Regions from separate parts of the Sporolactobacillus sp. BBK16-2 genome, predicted to be linked through region 1. Evidence: riboswitches for the same ligand, from Rfam matches in the RefSeq annotation. Region 1 holds a riboswitch; each other region holds the start of a gene.
What was found. Region 1 has a riboswitch for S-adenosylmethionine ahead of AC6F33_RS16785 (O-acetylhomoserine aminocarboxypropyltransferase/cysteine synthase family protein). Riboswitches for the same ligand answer to the same signal wherever they lie in the genome.
Positions count from the first base shown of each region.

Region 2: linked by a shared signal. The riboswitch ahead of AC6F33_RS03455 (amidohydrolase) and the one ahead of AC6F33_RS16785 (O-acetylhomoserine aminocarboxypropyltransferase/cysteine synthase family protein) in region 1 are both predicted to bind S-adenosylmethionine.
Region 3: linked by a shared signal. The riboswitch ahead of AC6F33_RS15740 (MetQ/NlpA family ABC transporter substrate-binding protein) and the one ahead of AC6F33_RS16785 (O-acetylhomoserine aminocarboxypropyltransferase/cysteine synthase family protein) in region 1 are both predicted to bind S-adenosylmethionine.

Region 1 is NZ_CM187611.1:3,402,997-3,408,990, reverse strand. Features, by position in the region: gene AC6F33_RS16805 (pyrimidine-nucleoside phosphorylase) at 1-731, shown strand, start outside; gene deoC (deoxyribose-phosphate aldolase) at 746-1,417, shown strand; tRNA gene AC6F33_RS16795 (tRNA-Glu) at 1,511-1,582, shown strand; gene AC6F33_RS16790 (NAD(P)/FAD-dependent oxidoreductase) at 1,754-2,956, shown strand; gene AC6F33_RS16785 (O-acetylhomoserine aminocarboxypropyltransferase/cysteine synthase family protein) at 3,043-4,347, opposite strand; SAM riboswitch class I at 4,470-4,574, opposite strand; gene AC6F33_RS16780 (aldehyde dehydrogenase family protein) at 4,717-5,994, opposite strand, start outside.
Region 2 is NZ_CM187611.1:677,777-683,770, forward strand. Features, by position in the region: gene AC6F33_RS03440 (GH32 C-terminal domain-containing protein) at 1-314, shown strand, start outside; gene AC6F33_RS03445 (VanZ family protein) at 828-1,283, shown strand; gene AC6F33_RS03450 (hypothetical protein) at 1,408-1,605, shown strand; SAM riboswitch class I at 1,743-1,847, shown strand; gene AC6F33_RS03455 (amidohydrolase) at 1,996-3,141, shown strand; gene AC6F33_RS03460 (PIG-L deacetylase family protein) at 3,174-3,866, shown strand; gene AC6F33_RS03465 (ribulose-phosphate 3-epimerase) at 4,134-4,823, shown strand; gene AC6F33_RS03470 (M42 family metallopeptidase) at 5,039-5,994, shown strand, end outside.
Region 3 is NZ_CM187611.1:3,166,728-3,172,721, forward strand. Features, by position in the region: gene AC6F33_RS15730 (methionine ABC transporter permease) at 1-99, opposite strand, end outside; gene AC6F33_RS15735 (methionine ABC transporter ATP-binding protein) at 99-1,112, opposite strand; gene AC6F33_RS15740 (MetQ/NlpA family ABC transporter substrate-binding protein) at 1,125-1,943, opposite strand; SAM riboswitch class I at 2,090-2,195, opposite strand; gene galE (UDP-glucose 4-epimerase GalE) at 2,299-3,306, opposite strand; gene AC6F33_RS15750 (Ppx/GppA phosphatase family protein) at 3,374-4,915, opposite strand; gene AC6F33_RS15755 (polyphosphate kinase 2 family protein) at 5,044-5,829, opposite strand.

The sequences.
Region 1 (5,994 bases):
CGGCAGGTGCCGATGCGATCGTTCTAGAAGTGACGTGCGGTTCCGGAGCTTTTATGAAAAGCGAGGAGGATGCCGTCCGCCTTGCGGAAACGATGGTACAGATCGGCAAGCATGTTGGCAGAAGGACGGCGGCTGTGATTACGGATATGGATCAGCCGCTAGGCTTTGCAATTGGCAACGCGCTTGAAGTGAAAGAAGCCATCGATACGCTGCAAGGACATGGTCCCAGTGACTTGCGCGAGCTTGTGCTTGAGCTAGGCAGCCGAATGGTTCTGTTTGCCGGCAAGGCATCGCATCCGGATGAAGCAAAACAGCTGCTTGAACAAGCGCTGGAACAGGGCAAGGCATTTGATAAATTTAAACAATTTATTAAAAATCAAGGTGGGGATCCGAGCATCGCTGATTATCCGGAGCGATTGCCGAAGGCCGAATATCAGATCCGGCTTCCCGCCCAATCATCCGGGGTGGTCGCTGAAATGAAGGCGGACCAGATCGGTCTTGCGGCCATGCTGCTTGGTGCCGGAAGAGCGACGAAGGAAGATACCATCAACCATGCAACAGGCATTGTTCTGCACAAAAAGGTTGGCGACTCTGTGACCGAGGGAGAAACTCTGCTCACCATTCACTCGGATTCTAAGCATATCGACCAAGTTATAGAGAAACTGAACCAAAATATAACCATTGCCGGCCATGCAGACAAGCCGACGCTCATCCACAGAATCATTCACTAAAAGGAGAGACAGACATGAATCAGCTCGCAAAATATATTGATCATACAGCACTAAAAGCAGATGCAACGGAGAAGGATATCCTGAAGCTGACTGAGGAGGCAAAAAAATTCGATTTTGCCTCCGTATGCGTGAACCCATGCTGGGTTCCGCTCGCCGTAGAACAACTCAAAGACTCTGAAGTGAAGGTATGTACGGTTATCGGTTTCCCGCTCGGAGCGGCAACAAGCGAAGCAAAGGCATTTGAAACAAGGGATGCGATCGTCAAAGGCGCTGAGGAAGTAGACATGGTCATTAATATTGGCGCTTTGAAAAGCGGACAAGAAGAAAAAGTTCAGGCAGACATTCATGCCGTTGTGCAAGCGGCCGAAAAACAGGCGCTTGTTAAAGTAATCATCGAAGCCTGTTTGTTAACCGATGATGAGAAGGCGCGTGCTTGTCAGTTAGCTGTTCAGGCGGGAGCGGATTATGTGAAGACATCAACCGGATTTTCTACCGGAGGTGCAACCGTTGAAGATGTTGCGCTCATGCGTCAGACGGTGGGTGAAAATGTCGGCGTCAAAGCGGCAGGCGGCATTCATTCGAAAGCAGATGCCGAAGCAATGATCGCTGCTGGTGCTTCTCGGATTGGTGCAAGCTCAGGGGTTAAAATCATTGCTGAGGCAAACGGAAACGGGAATACGCTTTAATAAAGACTTGAATTAATTGTGTATAGTGTGGTATACTTTTTGTCGTGCCGAATGAGTGGGATTGTTCCCGTTCAACTGTTGCACGATGATTATAGGGCGTTGGGCAAGTGGTTAAGCCAATGGATTCTCATTCCATGATCGCGGGTTCAATTCCCGTACGCCCTCTATAAACGAAAAGCAGCCATCCGGTTAAGACGGATGGCATTTATTTTTACTTTCGTTATTGTAAGCGTTTACATATTGAGCTACAATAAAGAAGGAAAATGTGAACAGAATGTGACGATGCAATGAGTAATTTTTGAGCATATAAAAAAATAATGAAAGGACGTGATGATTTTGGCTAAAAAAAGAATTGTCATTCTTGGAGCAGGTTATGGAGGATTGCGCACATTAAAGAAATTGCAAAAAATGAAACCAAATGCAGACCTTATTCTTATTGATAAGAACAATTACCATTGTGAAACGACTTCACTTCATGAGGTTGCAGCCGGGACATCGAATTCAGATGAAATTTGCTATTCACTTAATCTTGTTATTGATCAAAAGCAGACAACATTTATTCAGGGTACTGTCCTGCATGTGGACAAGGAAGCAAGACAGGTCTTCCTGAAGGATCATGATCCTGTTTCCTATGACTATTTGCTGATTGGATTGGGTTTTGAACCGGAATATTTCGGTATCAAAGGCATGAATCGCTATGGTCTGTCCATCGCAGATATTCCTTCTGTAACGAAAATAAAAGATCATATTGAAAATCAGTTTGAAAAATGGAGTAATGATCATCGTCCGGAGCATTTGGTGATTGCAGTCGGCGGTGCAGGGTTTACAAGTTTTGAATTTTTGGGAGAACTGACTCATCGCATTCCGAAACTTATTGAACAGTTCCAAGTGGATCGGAGTTTAGTACGTATCCTGTGTATTGAACCAACGCCTCATGCGCTTCCGATGTTCAATCGAAAATTGGCGGAATACGGCGCACATAAGCTGAGCGAGAACGGTGTTGAATTTATAATCGGCAGGGTCAGCGGTATTGATGCTGAACGGATCTATTACAAATCAGGTGATCAAATCAAAACGCTTCAGGCCGGTACATTTGTTTGGACCGGGGGAGTCAGCGGAAGTTCTGTTGTCAGTGCATCGGGATTTGCGCAGCGCCGCGGTCGCGTGATTGTTAACGATGACTTATCTGTTCCTGATCATCCGGAAATTCTGATTATAGGCGATTGTTCAGCTGTCATTAATCCGGAAGATGGTCGTCCCTATCCGACCACCGCGCAAATTGCGATGCAGCAAGCGGATTGTGCGGCATATAACTTGAATGCAAGGATTGAGGAAGCGTCGACAAAGCCGTTTGTCTTTAAATTTATGGGCACCGTGTGTTCGCTTGGCCGCAATGATGCGGTCGGAGAAATTATGGGCAGAAATCTCAAAGGCCGACCGGCATCCATTATGAAAAAAGTGATTGAAAACCGATCGCTGGCAAAAATCGGCGGTGTTGAAACCATGATAAAAAAAGGGAGATTCAGCCTGAACAAATAAAAAATAATAAGGAGCCTGCAAACTAAATCATTTGCAGGCTCCTTCTAGTTAATAACCCCCGATAGCTTTACTCTTTGTCTATTCTATTATTTAGCTGCGACCGCGTCCGGAACTTTTGCCAATGCCTGTTCCAGATCATAGATGATGTCGTCAACGCTTTCGATACCAATGGATACACGAATCAGTTCGGGTGTTACACCGGTAAAGGCCTGTTCTTCCGCAGTCAATTCAGCATGTGTCGTGCTTGCCGGATGAATGATCAGCGATTTTGCATCGGCCACATTGGCGAGCAATGAGAACAGCTTTACATTGTTGATTAATGTCTTACCCGCTTGTAGTCCGCCTTTCACGCCAAATGTGAAAATGGATCCGGGACCTTTTGGAAAGTATTTTTTTGACAGTTCTTTGTATGGGTTGCCATCAAGTTCAGGATAGTTTACCCATGTGATTTTCGGATGATTGTTTAAAAACTCAGCAACTTTGCGTGCATTTTGAACATGGCGTTCCACACGCAGGGAAAGAGATTCCAAGCCTTGCAGGAACAGGAATGCATTCTGCGGGCTGACTGTTGCGCCTGTGTTGCGCAGCAGCTGAATACGTGCTTTTGCAGCGAATGAAGCAGGTGCGAGATCAGCATAGACCAAGCCGCCGTAGCTTTTGTCCGGTGTCGTGAAATCAGGGAATTTGCCACTTGCCCGCCAGTCAAATTTTCCTCCGTCAACGAGAATGCCTCCGATAGCAGTTCCGTGGCCACCAATAAATTTCGTAGCAGAATGGACAACGACATCTGCGCCGAATTCGATTGGACGAACGAGGTAAGGTGTTCCGAAGGTGTTGTCAACAATGAGAGGAATTTTATTTTCGTGTGCGATATTGGCAACGGCTTCGATATCGAGAATATTGATTTTCGGGTTACCAATCGTTTCACCGTAGAGTGCTTTTGTATTATCACGGATTGCTGCGCGGAAATTTTCCGGATCATCCGGATCAACGAATGTGACATCAATACCGAGTTTTTTCAAAGTGACATTGAACAATTCATACGTACCACCGTACAAGGTAGAGGCAGCAACAATATGATCACCGGCATTTGCAACATTCAAAATGGCGTACGTAATCGCCGCAAGTCCTGAAGAGGTGGCAAGAGCTGCGGATCCGCCTTCAAGCTGAGCAACGCGCTGTTCAAAGACATCTTCAGTTGGGTTCATAATGCGTGCATACACATTGCCCGGCCTTTTCAATTGAAAGAAGTCTGCTGCTTCGTCTGCATCCTTGAATACAAATGAAGTAGTCTGATAGATTGGTACGGCACGTGCACCTGTTGCAGGATCAGGCACTTGACCTGCGTGTACCTGCAAAGTCTCAAAACCATATTTTCTTTCCTCTGCCATGTTCATCTCTCCCTATGTTCTTTAAGTTTTACATTAAATAAAATCTTAGAAAAAAGGGTGCGCAGATTAAAAGACCGCTTCCCGCAGAGTAGATAGGGAAGCGGCCTTATTCGCCGGTTCTTTTCTTATCTGCCAGAATTTAATCTGCTGGAATTAACACCATACACATCAAACGTGCTGGTTGTCGGGCTTCGTCGGGCCAGTCCCTCCGCCACTCTTGATAAGATTTATTTAATTGTGTACAGTTTATCGTGCTGTGTTTTATTTGTCAAGCAATAAATACAAGTAATTTGATATGTTTAATCAAAAATAAAGAAAAAGGCGAATGCGTGAAGCATTCGTCTCTTTCTGATAGAATGACAGACCTGATTAATAGAGACCGTCAACTGTTTCTTTTGTGCTGATGTAGATATTCTTCGTTTGCGTATAAGCATCAAGAATACTCTTATACGTTTCACGGCCGATACCGGATTTCTTGTAGCCGCCGAATGGAGCACCTGCAGGAAGCTGGTTGTAGGTGTTGACCCACATACGACCGGTACGTACGCTGCGAGCGACACGGAGTGCCTTGTTGATATCTTGTGTCCATACCGCACCGCCAAGACCGTAATCCGATTGGTTTGCGAGTTTAATTGCTTCATCTGCATCTTTAAATTTGATAACCGTTGCAACCGGTCCGAAGATTTCTTCCTGAGCGATTCGCATGTCGTTATTTGCGTCTGCAAGAAGCGTTGGGGCCATGAAGACACCTTTATCGAGGTTGTTGTCCGTCAGCTGGCATCCGCCGGTCACAAGCTTTGCGCCTTCATCCTGGCCGATCTTAACATATTCCAAGATCTTTTCCAGTTGCCGTTTGTTGACTTGAGCACCCATTTGAACGCCGTCTTCCCAAGGCAAACCGACATTAACTTTCTCGAATGCATCTTTTAGTGCGCTAACGAATTTATCATAGATGCCTTCTTGAACGAAGATTCGTGAACCTGCACAGCATACTTGGCCTTGATTGAATAGAATGCCGAGCTGTGCGCCTTCAATGGCACGTTCCCATGGAGCGTCATCAAAGAAAATGTTGGCCGATTTGCCGCCGAGTTCAAGGGTTGCCGGAATCAAGCGCTTTGCAGCTGCCGCGGCAACTTCATAACCGATTTGGGTTGAGCCGGTGAACGCAAGCTTTGCAAAGCCGGGATGATGCAGCATATAATCGCCGGAATCAGAGCCGCGTCCGGTAATAACATTCACGACTCCTGCTGGGAGTGCCTGATCGAAAATTTTAGCCAATTCGAGCAGACTCAGTGATGTTGAAGAAGATGGGTGAATGACAACCGTGTTTCCTGCTGCAATTGCAGGAGCAATCTTCCAAGCGGCCATCAGCAATGGGAAGTTCCAAGGAACAATTTGCCCAACGACACCAATAGGTTCCTTTAGATTGATGGTCAATGTATTTTCGTCAAGTGCGTTAGCCGTGCCTTCTTCGGAACGGATAACACCGGCAAAATAGCGGAAGTGATCTGAACTTGCCGGAACGTCAATTCCCTTTGTTTCACGAAGCGGTTTGCCGTTATCTAATGTTTCAACAAGTGCCAGGTGATCAGCGTTTTCATCAATTAAATCAGCGATCTTAAGCAACAGAGTACTTTTCTCTTGAAC
Region 2 (5,994 bases), 790 kb from region 1:
CAAATGTGAAACTGCAGACAATCAGTACGCTCTCATCAAAAATGTACAAAGTGACGTACAAGGGAAAAACAGGCTACGTCTATAAAGTGAATCTCGGAACTAAAGCACAGTCCGTGACGCGTTACGTTCACAAGCCATCGTATTTATACAGCACCAATACGGGTAAGAAACGAAAAGGAATCAAGATCCCGAAAAATACAAAGCTCAAGACCAAAAGTCCCCTGTCAGCAAAAATGTACAAGGTCACTTATAAAGGCAAAACGGGTTATGTATATCGGGTCAATCTAGGCACAAAGCCGCTGAAGAAGCGCTGAGTGCGGAAATAAATAAGAAACAAAAACACCGGAGCGGTAAAAATGCTCCGGTGTTTTTTTACACCATCGGAAGATGCGCAGCATCGTATCAATGGAAAAAACACTTATATTATGAGAAAAGTTGAACCGAAGTGAAAGGGTTAGACCGAACGTTTGAAAAGTTAGGCCGAATCCATGAAAAAATAGGCCTAATCTAGTGAGAGTTAGACCGAAAAGTAGAGGTTAGGCCGAACCGATAGAAAGTTAGACCGAACACTTGAGAAGTTAGCCCGAATCTGTGAAAAATTAGACCGAACGCTCGAAAAGTTGAACCGAATCTCCTTTTGCTTCGCAGTCGTCTTTACTTTGCACGCATTTTTTTAAAATAATCTAGTTTTTACACCTGGATTCTCTTATCTTCTACCTGATTAATTAAAAACGATTCAGTCTATAAGTTTGACAAATCGTCTTGGAATGACTAACAATACAGACAAGCAGGTTGTGATTTTCTGAGTAATATATAGGAGAGATTTAATGAAACAATTAAAAATTGCTCTCGCTAACATACTTCTAACTTTCTCCATTTTGTTCGTGTTGTATCTGACCTTAATTCCACATGGGATTATTCATACCGGGAACGTTGCCGGGACACCTGTTCAGCATTTTACTATTAATTTGAATCCGCTTGTGATCTTTAAAAATTTTCAATCAGCCTCTCTATTTTATTTTATCGTTGATGATCTTGGGAATATTATGCTGTTTTTACCCTTTGGCTTTTTTCTGGCAATGAGGTATCCGCAGTTCCATTGGGCACATGCCTTGTTTATGAGTGCTCTGTTTTCAGCGACTATTGAATGGATCCAGCTTTTCCTGCCTAACCGTATGACCGATATCGATGATGTGATTCTCAACACAACGGGAGCTGTTTTGGGTTACATGTTCTATCGATTTGTTCAGAGAGAGGAACATAGTGGGCAGGAACAGCGGTGAATGAGCTGAGCCTCCAGTCCAATGTTTAATTGTTTTGGTCAGTAAATTACTTCACGTATGCAGACAAGCAATTTCGTTTATCCTATTATTACTGCTGACATTTTAATAACAGGGAGATGATTTTGTGACCGATGAGGAACTATTGACCGAACTCGGATCAGAGGCAGTGTTGAATTATGAACGAAACACGGCACTTTTTTACCTACTTATGGAGAAAGGGATCATCACACAGGAAGAATTTGACGAGAAATTCAAGACCATCCACGAACATTTCGAAGACCACTTGAAAGGAATCTTCGGAGATGATGTAGAAACTGAGTGATTGTCGAACCACCGGCATCGATTGATTTAAAAAAATGGGTGAACTTTAATTCAAAAAAACAAATCGCATAAAAATAGTATGAATTAGTATTGACTCTTCAATGGAACTCTCGTAAGCTTTAAACATCAACTAAATAATTCTTATCTAGAGTGGGGGAGGGACCGGCCCAATGAACCCCGACAACCAGCATAGAAAACTGTGTATGGTGTTAATTCCGGCAGATTTGATCTGAGAGATAAGAAAAGTACAATCGGACGGCAATGGCGACTACTTTTCTTGTGCTCTAAGAAAAGCAGTCGCTTTTATTTTTCTAGGTGTGCTGCTTTTACAAAAAGCAGCAATATAAGAACTTAAGGTTTCTTCAAAAAATCAGTTATGAGGGGTAATAAGATGACTCAATATGAATTAGAAAGTGGGATAGAAAAGTCAACCTTAGCTTTATTTCAGTGGTTTCATCGACATCCCGAACTTGCCCTTGGTGAATTTGAGACGACAAAGAAGATTAAAGCAGTGCTTCAAGAGCACAACATTGACATTTTATCCAATCCAATGGATACAGGGGTCTTTGCGAAGATTGGCGGAAAAAAACCAGGCAGTTTGATCGCGCTGCGAGCGGACATTGATGCACTGCCGATTAATGAGGAGAGTGGTTTGGCCTATTCATCGGAACATTCAAATCGGATGCATGCATGCGGTCATGATTTTCACCTAACCAATTTACTGACGACAGCGATTGAATTAAAGAAAATTGAAGATCAGTTAAACGGAAGCATCTTACTTATTTTTCAGCCGGCTGAAGAGGTGGATCATGGGGCGGACCGAGTTGTAAATACAGGGATATTAAATGGTGTCGAGGCGATTTTCGGACTGCATGTTAATCCAGAACTGCCAACAGGTGTTGTTGGGGTCAAAACGGGGAATTTTAATGCCGCAGTGGATCGCTTTTTTGTTACGTTTCATGGGAAGGGTACGCATGCCGCTCATCCTGAAAGCGGGGATGATGTGATTGTGGCAACAGGTGAATTTATTGTTGCCGCTCAGACCATTGTCAGTCGAAATGTCAATCCGTTTGACCCAAGCGTGGTTTCAATCACACATCTTGAATCCGGAAAGACTTGGAATGTGCTGCCAAACACGTCGCTGCTTGAAGGAACCGTTCGATCCTTTGATAAAAAGGCGAGAGAAAAAATAAAAATGCGTTTGCAGAAAGTAGCAAGCGGCATTGCCGCCACTAACGAGGTCACGAGTGAATTCCAATGGGTGGACGGTGCTCCGGCCGTGGTCAATGATCAACAATTAACAAAATTCGTTGAAACGGTTGCCTTAAAAAAACATTTTGATGTTGTGCATCTAGAAGCAAGTATGGGTGGAGAAGATTTTTCTTGCTATCAACAGATCATACCGGGTACTTTTTTCAATGTAGGTGTTGGGTCAGCATATCCGGTTCATAGCAGTAAATTCAAGGCAGATCCTAAAGCATTTGAGACTTCCATACCTCTGTTTGTTGCCTTGGTGAAATCCTATTTGGAAGGATAGGCGCAGAATTACGCCAGCAAGGAGGAAGAGAGATGGGAGTCGAAGAGAAAAAAGTGATTGTTTTCATTGCGCATCCGGATGATGAAACATTTATCGGTGGCACGTTAGCCAGGTTGGTACGACAAAAAAATAGGGTTCTTGTTGTGATCGCGACAAATGGTGATAAGGGGACACATGATCGGGCGCAGACACCTGAACAAGTGACAACTATTCGACGGACTGAAATGGCACTTGCTGCCCATGTACTCGGGATTACGGTGAACTGGCTTAATTTTTCTGACGGAACTCTGTTTGCTAGAGAAGCACAACTCAAAGAGAAGGTGTTTCGGAAAATCAGATTGGAGCGACCGGATATTTTGATTACTTTTGATCCCTTTAAAAAATATGATGTTCATTTCGATCATATTACAATTGGGTGTGTTGCTTCAGAGGCGGGTTATTTGGCGGACGGCTTCTGCTATTACCCCGAACATCTGGAAGAAGGCATTGAACCTTCAAAGCCGCAGGAAACTTATCTTTTCAACACCGATGACCCTAATTATTCGGTAAATATTCGTGAGACATTCCATTTGAAAGTTCAATCGGCGGAGCAGCATGTCAGTCAGTTTGGCGGCGGCTCCTTTAAAGAACAACTTCTGCATCGAATTCGTTTGGAAGGCGGCAATGAACAGGATCTATATCTTGAATCTTTTCATAAGCTTTATTATAGTGAGCTTTTGATTTAATGTAATTTGCGATAAGTCTCTTCCTTTTATTTGTTATCCGCAGTCGAATGGATGCTTCATTTAATGTTCAGAGAGAGAAACATAGTGGACTGGCCAGTGGCAATTAATTTACCACATCCAGTTCTGAACGCCTCTGCAAATAAATAAGTGAAGAAAATATGAAAGCGCTTTACTGTGAGGGCTTTTTTATGCTACTCTTTGAGTAGGTTCAATGAGAAAACAACCACACAACTCCGCCATAGAAGCTCTTTGAAAGGAGAATGAACAATGCAAAGAAAACTTTATCCTTCAATGATGTGTGCTAATTTTAATCATCTGTCGGAAGAAACACGACTGCTGTCGCAATCGGCAATTGACGGGTTCCACATGGATATTATGGATGGGGCTTTTGTCCCGAATTTTGGGATGAGTCCGGAAGACTTTAAAACAATTTCAGATCACACAAACAAATTGCTTGATGTCCATCTGATGATTTATCATCCGGAAAATTATGTGGAAAAGTTTATTGAATTAGGAGCAAGACGCGTTTACTTTCATCCCGAAGCAACGCCGCACGCATCCCGAATTATTAGCCAAATTAAGCGGCTCGGTGCAGAAGTCGGCATTGCAATTAATCCTGGGACGTCCGTTGATTTTGTCAGTGAACTTTTACCGCTTGTTGATCAAGTGTTGGTCATGACTGTTAATCCGGGCTTTGCTGGTCAGGAGTATCTTGAATTTGTCACTGAAAAAATTAAACGATTGAATAAACTTCGCCAGTCCTGTCACTTTGAAATTGTTGTTGATGGGGCAATATCTTTAAAAAAGATTCAAGAATTGAGTTTGTTTGGCGTCACGGGTTTTGTACTCGGTACTTCTGCTCTTTTTGGAAAGAGGGAAAGCTACGGAGAAATTATTGATTCAATAAAACAGTTTCAGGAAGCTGCTGTTTTCAATGGAACAGATTTGTCTTGCTGAATGAACCTGTTGTTTTTGAACGTAAAATGCACCCGCTTTAGCGGAATTGTAACAGAATTTCATTCCCTTTTTCCACATCCTCTATTTAATAATCCCCAAAAAACAACTGAAGATGTTGTGTTCACTTGAGACGCCAAATGACCAATAGCGTCCTTTTATTTTTATGAAGGATTATAATTAATATTAGTTTTGAATTTTATTCAAGGAGCTTAATTATGGACAAAGAGCAGTCATTGAGGTTGATTGAGAAATTATCAAATGCGAATGGTGTTTCAGGCTTTGAGGATGAGGTGGCCGGCATTTTTTCTGATGCTGTACGCCCATTTGGCAAAGTTGTGGAAGACCATATGCGCAATGTGTATGTGAAGCGAAATGAAAATTCGGGAAACGGATTGGTTGTTCAATTGGACGCGCACAGCGACGAGGTTGGTTTTATGGTTCAGGCGATCAAGCCGAACGGAATGCTACGGTTTGTGACAGTAGGCGGCTGGGTCCGGGCAAACATTCCTGCTCATAAGGTGCGTGTGCGCAATCGGGAAGGTGTATATATCCCGGCGATTATTGCCAGCACACCGCCTCATTTTATGACGCCGGAAGAGCGCAATCGTCTGCCGCAGGTCGCTGATATGGTGATCGATGTTGGTGCAACTTCCGCCGAGGAGGCGGCGCATGATTTTAAAATTGATATTGGTGCACCCGTCGTGCCTGACGTTACCTTTGAGTTTCTCAGGGAAAAGGATGTGATGCTCGGGAAGGCATTCGATAATCGTATTGGGACGGCGGTTATGGCTGAGGTACTTCGCGAGTTGGACGGCACCTCTTTAAATGTGGATGTCGTGGCTTCATTGTCTGCTCAAGAGGAAGTCGGGGAGCGCGGCGCCCAGGTTGCCGTGAAGAAAGTTAGTCCTGATGTTTCCGTTGTCTTCGAGGGTGCACCGGCGGATGATACCGTCATGCCGGATTACATGATTCAGACGGGATTAAAGCGAGGTCCAATGCTGCGTGACTTTGATAAATCAATCATTGTCAATCCGCGCTTTCAAAAGTTTTGCCTGGACATTGCGAAGAAAAACGAGATCAAGGTGCAGCGTTCCGTGCGAACAGGCGGCGGCAATGACGGCGCTGTGATTAATTTGTATCAAGGTGCGCCGACCGTTGTGATTAGTGTACC
Region 3 (5,994 bases), 240 kb from region 1:
GATCAGAATTGAAAAGGCGAGTGAAATCAGCGTCATCTGTGTGGTCTGGATGAACCCTTCCCAAATTGCGCTGCCCCATTCATTGATAAAGTCTGCCATTAGTCCTTCACCTCTTCCACAAGAACATCCTGATCCCGAAGAAAGCCGATCGCCGTCTCAATTTTTGCCTTATCGCCTTTCAAATGGACGAGCAGCTTGCCGACCGACTGATTCTTCAATTGATCAATGCCGCCGGCAATAATACTTGGCAAGACATCATACTGCTTAGCAAGTGTCGCTAGTACCGGATCCTTCGATGATTCTCCTAAGAAGGTCAGTTTGACCAATCGGCCCGATTTAAGTAAATCGTTCTTCACCGAGTCCGGAATCTGAAACTTGGATTCCGTGCTGATGAATTGCTTGGTCATCGGCTGCTGCGGTTGCGTAAACACATCGACAACCGAACCTTGTTCCACAATTCTGCCGTCTTCCATAACGGCCACACGATCACAAATACGCTGAATAACGTTCAGCTCATGAGTGATCAGGAAAATAGTAATGCCCAGTTCCTTATTGACCTTGAGCAATAATTCAAGAATTGCCTCGGTTGTATTCGGATCCAGTGCACTCGTTGCCTCATCGCTGAGCAGCACTTCCGGTTCATGAGCGAGCGCGCGGGCAATGGCCACACGCTGTTTTTGGCCTCCGGATAATTGGCTCGGAAAAGCACTCTGCCGATCTGACAATCCGACAATCTCTAAGTACTTTTCGGTGCGCTTCTTAATTTCTTCTTTCGGCACGCCTTCCAATTTTAGCGGCGTTGCAACATTGTCATAGACATTCGCTGTCTCAAGCAAATTGTAACCTTGAAAAATCATACCGATTTTACGTCTTAATTGCCGCAAGCCTTTTTTATTCAGCTCCAAAACATCCTGATCATCGACAAACACCTGCCCGTTTGTTGGCCGCTCAAGCAGGTTTACACAACGGATCAGTGTACTCTTTCCGGCACCGCTGAAACCGATAACACCAAAAATTTCACCTTTGTTTACCTCAAGGGAAACGTCCTTCAAGGCCTCAATCTTGTTCTTTCCAACACGAAACGTTTTTGACACATGCTGTAATTTAATCAAGATGCTTCCTCCTTACCAAGCAGGAACTACGGAACCGCCAAACTGTTTCTTAATGTATGCTTTGACTTCCTTCGATTGATAGTATTTCTTCAGCTGCTTGACTACTTTATCATTCTTATTATCGGTACGGACAACAAAATAGTTAGGGTACGGGTTGTTTTCAAGCGGTTCATGGAAAATAGAATCCTTCAACACTGTAAGACCTGCGCCCATCGCAAAGTTGGTATTAATTGCGGATGCAGTAACTTCACCAAGTTGTGCCGGAAGCTGTGCGGCATCCAATTCGATAATCTTCAGATGTTTGGGATTGCTGACCACGTCGCGTTTCGTTGATGTAATCCCAGCACCCTTCTTCAGTTTAATAACGCCGGCCTTCTCAAATAATTGCAAAGCGCGGAGCTCGTTAGCCGGGTCATTCGGTACTGCAATCTTGTCGCCGTCTTTCAAATCTTTAAGACTTTTAATTTTTTTCGAGTAGATCCCCATTGGAAAGGCCACGGTTTTGAACACATCAGTAATTTTATAGTTTTTATTTTTAATCTGATCCTTGAGGAATGGGAGCGTCTGGTAGCTGTTCGCATCCAGATCTTTATCGTTCAGTGCAATATTCGGCTGATTGTAATCGTTGAATACTTTCAATTTAATTGTCAATCCGTCTTTTTTCGCCAACTTAACGACTTGTTCCATTACTTGTTGGTGAGGACCGCCGGTCACACCGACCGTAATTTCCTTTTCACTCAATTCCTTTGAAGAACTATTGCCGCAAGCGGCCAAAACAAAAATTAAAGAAAATGCTAAAAACGCTGAGATAACTGCAGTAATCTTTTTCAATGTTTGCTTCCTCCTGTTTGTATATAAGAATACTCTGATTTCTAACCGAAGGCTTTTCCAATCATCCAGTTTTCCTAATTTATGAAGAGCTCGGAACTAATAAAGGCTTCCCTCGAGAAGAGAGAAGCCTGATCCGTTCATATCTTCTCTTATCTCTCAAAATCCAAATGGATTCTGCAGGAATTGGCACCTAAATTTTCATTTGGTTGCCGGGTTTCATCGGGCCAGTCCCTCCGCCGCTCTGGATAAGAAGTATTCAATTGGTTAGTGATACGATTGTACCGCGAAATCGCGAATGTGTCAAAACTTTGTCGTTAAGTTCCATATAGTTCCACAAACAAGCTGCTATTCTTAATTACTTAGCCGATTCAACGGTTGTCGCGTAACCTTTTGGGTGGCTGCTGTGCCAAGCCCAGGCATCGGCAAGTATTTCAGGAATGTTCGTGTGTTTCGGGTTCCAACCAAGCACACGCTTTGCCTTTTCAGGGGAAGCGATCAGCGTGCTCGGATCTCCCGCACGTCTTGGAGCCAGTTCAGCAGGAATAGCCTCTCCGGTAACTTTTCTTGCCGCCTCAATAATTTCCTTAACCGAAAATCCTTCACTTGAGCCAAGGTTGAATACATCACTCTTGCCGCCGTCAAACAGATAGCGAAGTGCCAGGCGATGTGCGGCGATCAGATCCTCAATGTGCACATAATCACGGACGCAGGTCCCATCTTTGGTTGCATAATCATCGCCGAAAATGGAGATATGGTCACGCTCACCGGCAGCAACCTGGAGAACAATCGGAATTAAGTGTGTTTCCGGATGGTGATCCTCCCCAATTGATCCGCCTTTACTTGCGCCGGCAACATTGAAGTAACGAAGGGCAACAAATCGCATGCCATACGCACGATCACACCATTTCATCATCTTTTCCATTGTAAGCTTGGTTTCGCCGTATGGATTGGTCGGCTGCGTCGGCATGTCTTCGGTAATCGGAACAACTTCCGGTTCGCCGTATGTTGCCGCAGTTGAAGAAAATACGATGTGTTTCACGTTATTATCGTTCATAACTTCCAAAAGAATTTGCATCCCGTAGACATTATTATTGAAATACTTCAGCGGCTTCTCAACCGATTCGCCGACTAAAGAATTGGCGGCAAAATGAATGACGCCTTTAATATTTTCTTTCTTAAATACAGAATCCAAGAACGTCTTGTCGCGAATATCTCCTTGATAAAATTTTGCGTTCGGATGAAGTGCATCCTTATGACCGGTCTGCAAGTTGTCGACAACAACCACATCCTCGCCGGCATCGATGAGTTGATAAACCGCGTGCGAACCAATGTATCCGGCGCCGCCCAATACTAAAATAGCCATAAAAAACCCCTTCTCATTGTCTTCTTTTGTCTACCATTTTCCACCTTATTGAAAAGCTTGACAAGCCCTATTCATCCGCATTTTTGAATTGAATCATCACTGACGTCTTTAATGCCCGCTCAAGATGTTTTTTATGTCTTTGTGCAGCTTGTTCTTCAAAATAGGCATCATCATGATAATAGGCAGTCAACTGAAGCTGCTTTTTCTTCGTCTGTTTGAGCGTTAATCGATTGACGACATGCAATTTTGTACGATCGAAATCATGTGCGAGACGCAACACAGCGCCGAGTGTCTCATACAGTTTCATGTCTTCTTTGGTTGCCATTTGCTGGAACGACTTGGCAAAGTCGCTGAGATTCGACCGATTCTTAAACGAAGCGATCAGCGCTACAGCCAGGCGGTCGCGGTGGCTGATCCCATTAATGTTCATATTAGTCAGTAAATAAAAGGTTTGTGCACTGCTGGATTCATTATTTATAAATTCCCCTAAATAAGCAAGATCCGCGCTATGCGAAAGCAACCAGGCAATGCGTTCCTCTGAATCGTCTCCTTTGAATAAATCCAATATGCCATCCAAGATTTGAAACGCTAATTTCTTCACATACGCAGTATGACGGCTGTCCAAATTAAAATTGCGCCGCAGCTGCCGCAGGCTTTCATTCAAAACATACGGGATACGCTCTTCATTCCTTTGTTTGAGCACCCATTCATAGAATACGCCTTCGCGCAACCCCTCTCCGCTCAACATAAACCTGTCTCCGCGATTCAGTTTCACAAGCAGATTAATAACCGCCGATGCAGGCAAAATAATATCCGACCGGTCTTTTGAGAGTCCGTCCATACTCTCACGTTCCTCAAGTGTCATCGAAGCCAATTTCTCTTTCAACTGATTTAGACGCTCACGCGGAATTGTATATTGATGGAGCCCCACCAATGGGTAATGTTCCTGGATCTGGTCAATACGCGCTAAATTTCTGGCGGTTCCCCCTATACCAATAATAGGAAGCTCATTGCCGCACAACCACTCAAGCGATGCGAATTCTTTCTTTATATAAGCCTCTAGTCGGTCTCCTGCATATGGATCATTGTCTTTGTAGAAGGTCTGGTACAGAGTGACAGCACCAAATGAAAAGGAGTGAGAATGGATCAGCCGGCGTCTCCTGAACATGGTAACCTCCGTACTGCCTCCACCAATATCAATCGTGATCCCGTTCTCTACATAAGTTGAATTAACGACTGCGAAATAGCCGTAATAGGCTTCCTTCATCCCTGAAAGAAGTCGAACATTGAGCCCGGTTTCATCGTAAACACACTTCAGCACTTCTTCACGATTTCTCGCTTTACGCATAGCAGCCGTGGCAAAAGCGTCAACAACGCTGACCCCTTGTTCATGTTCAATGATAAACTGAAATCTTTTTAGCACGTCCAAAAGGATGGACACGCCTTTATTGCTTAATTGATCATTTTCATCTATGTAGTTGCTTAATCGTGCGACGGTTTTAAAATTCAGCAGTTCTTTAGAAAAATAATCCTGATCAACGCCAATAATTACAAGTCGAATGGAATTCGATCCGATGTCAATGATTGCATGCTTTTGCAAAATACTCAAAACGTTCCCTCCCCCGCCTGTCCGTCGTGCCGTGCAAAAACAATTTTTTCTTGCAAACAACACCCTCTACTCAAAAGTATAACTTAAAAAAGACAAACTGCAAAAGCATGCCGTACCGTGACTGGAAACTATTTTGTTTGATCTTTGATTATTTTTGAAACATCAGGAAGTTCTGAGAGATCAAAACCATTTGCTTTCAAGTGATTCTCAATTGATCGAGTCATTTGCTTTAGAATGGCAATGCGGGCATACCATTTGCTATTGGCAGGGATAATATGCCAATGCGCCGCGGCTGTATCAGTTTTATCAAACATTTCTTCGGCTGCAGTCACATAGTGCTCCCATTTTTCACGATTTCGCCAATCCTCATCCGTGATTTTCCACTTTTTTAGCGGATCAGATTCACGTTTTTTAAAACGTTTGTATTGTTCCGCTTTATCAATGTGCAGCCAGAATTTATCGATCATGTAGCGATCATTCGTCAATTCTTTTTCAAATTCGTTAATTTCTTGAAAAGCACGTTTCCATTCTTTAGGTTCTGCCAACTGTTCAACGCGCTCGACGAGAACACGACCGTACCAGGATCGATCAAAAATCGCGATCTGACCATATTGAGGAATCTTTCTCCAGAAGCGCTGCATGTAATGGTACCGTTTCTCATGAGGCGCGGGTGCCGCAATTGGCCAGACACGAACCCCTCGCGGATCAAGATTCGCCACCGCTCGTTTAATCGCACCGCCTTTCCCTGCTGCGTCCCAGCCTTCGAAGACAAAAATCACACCTAAATTATGTTCGAGCAGCAGATGCTGCATCGACAACAACTTCAATTGGTACTTGGCTAACTTCTTTTCATAAGTATCCTTGCTGACAATTTCTTTTTGCAAATTTACTCCATCTAAACGGCCGCTTTTCATGTTACCCTCTCCTTTATCTGTAATTGCTTTAGGATATGGTATTCACTGTCTTTATATCCTTTTATTCGCTTCGTGCCTGCTGGAACTGACTTAAATGATGAAAGGCATAATTATTTAAAATACGTTCACACTACTTCTTGACGGAAACGTCAAAAACCAAAAAGA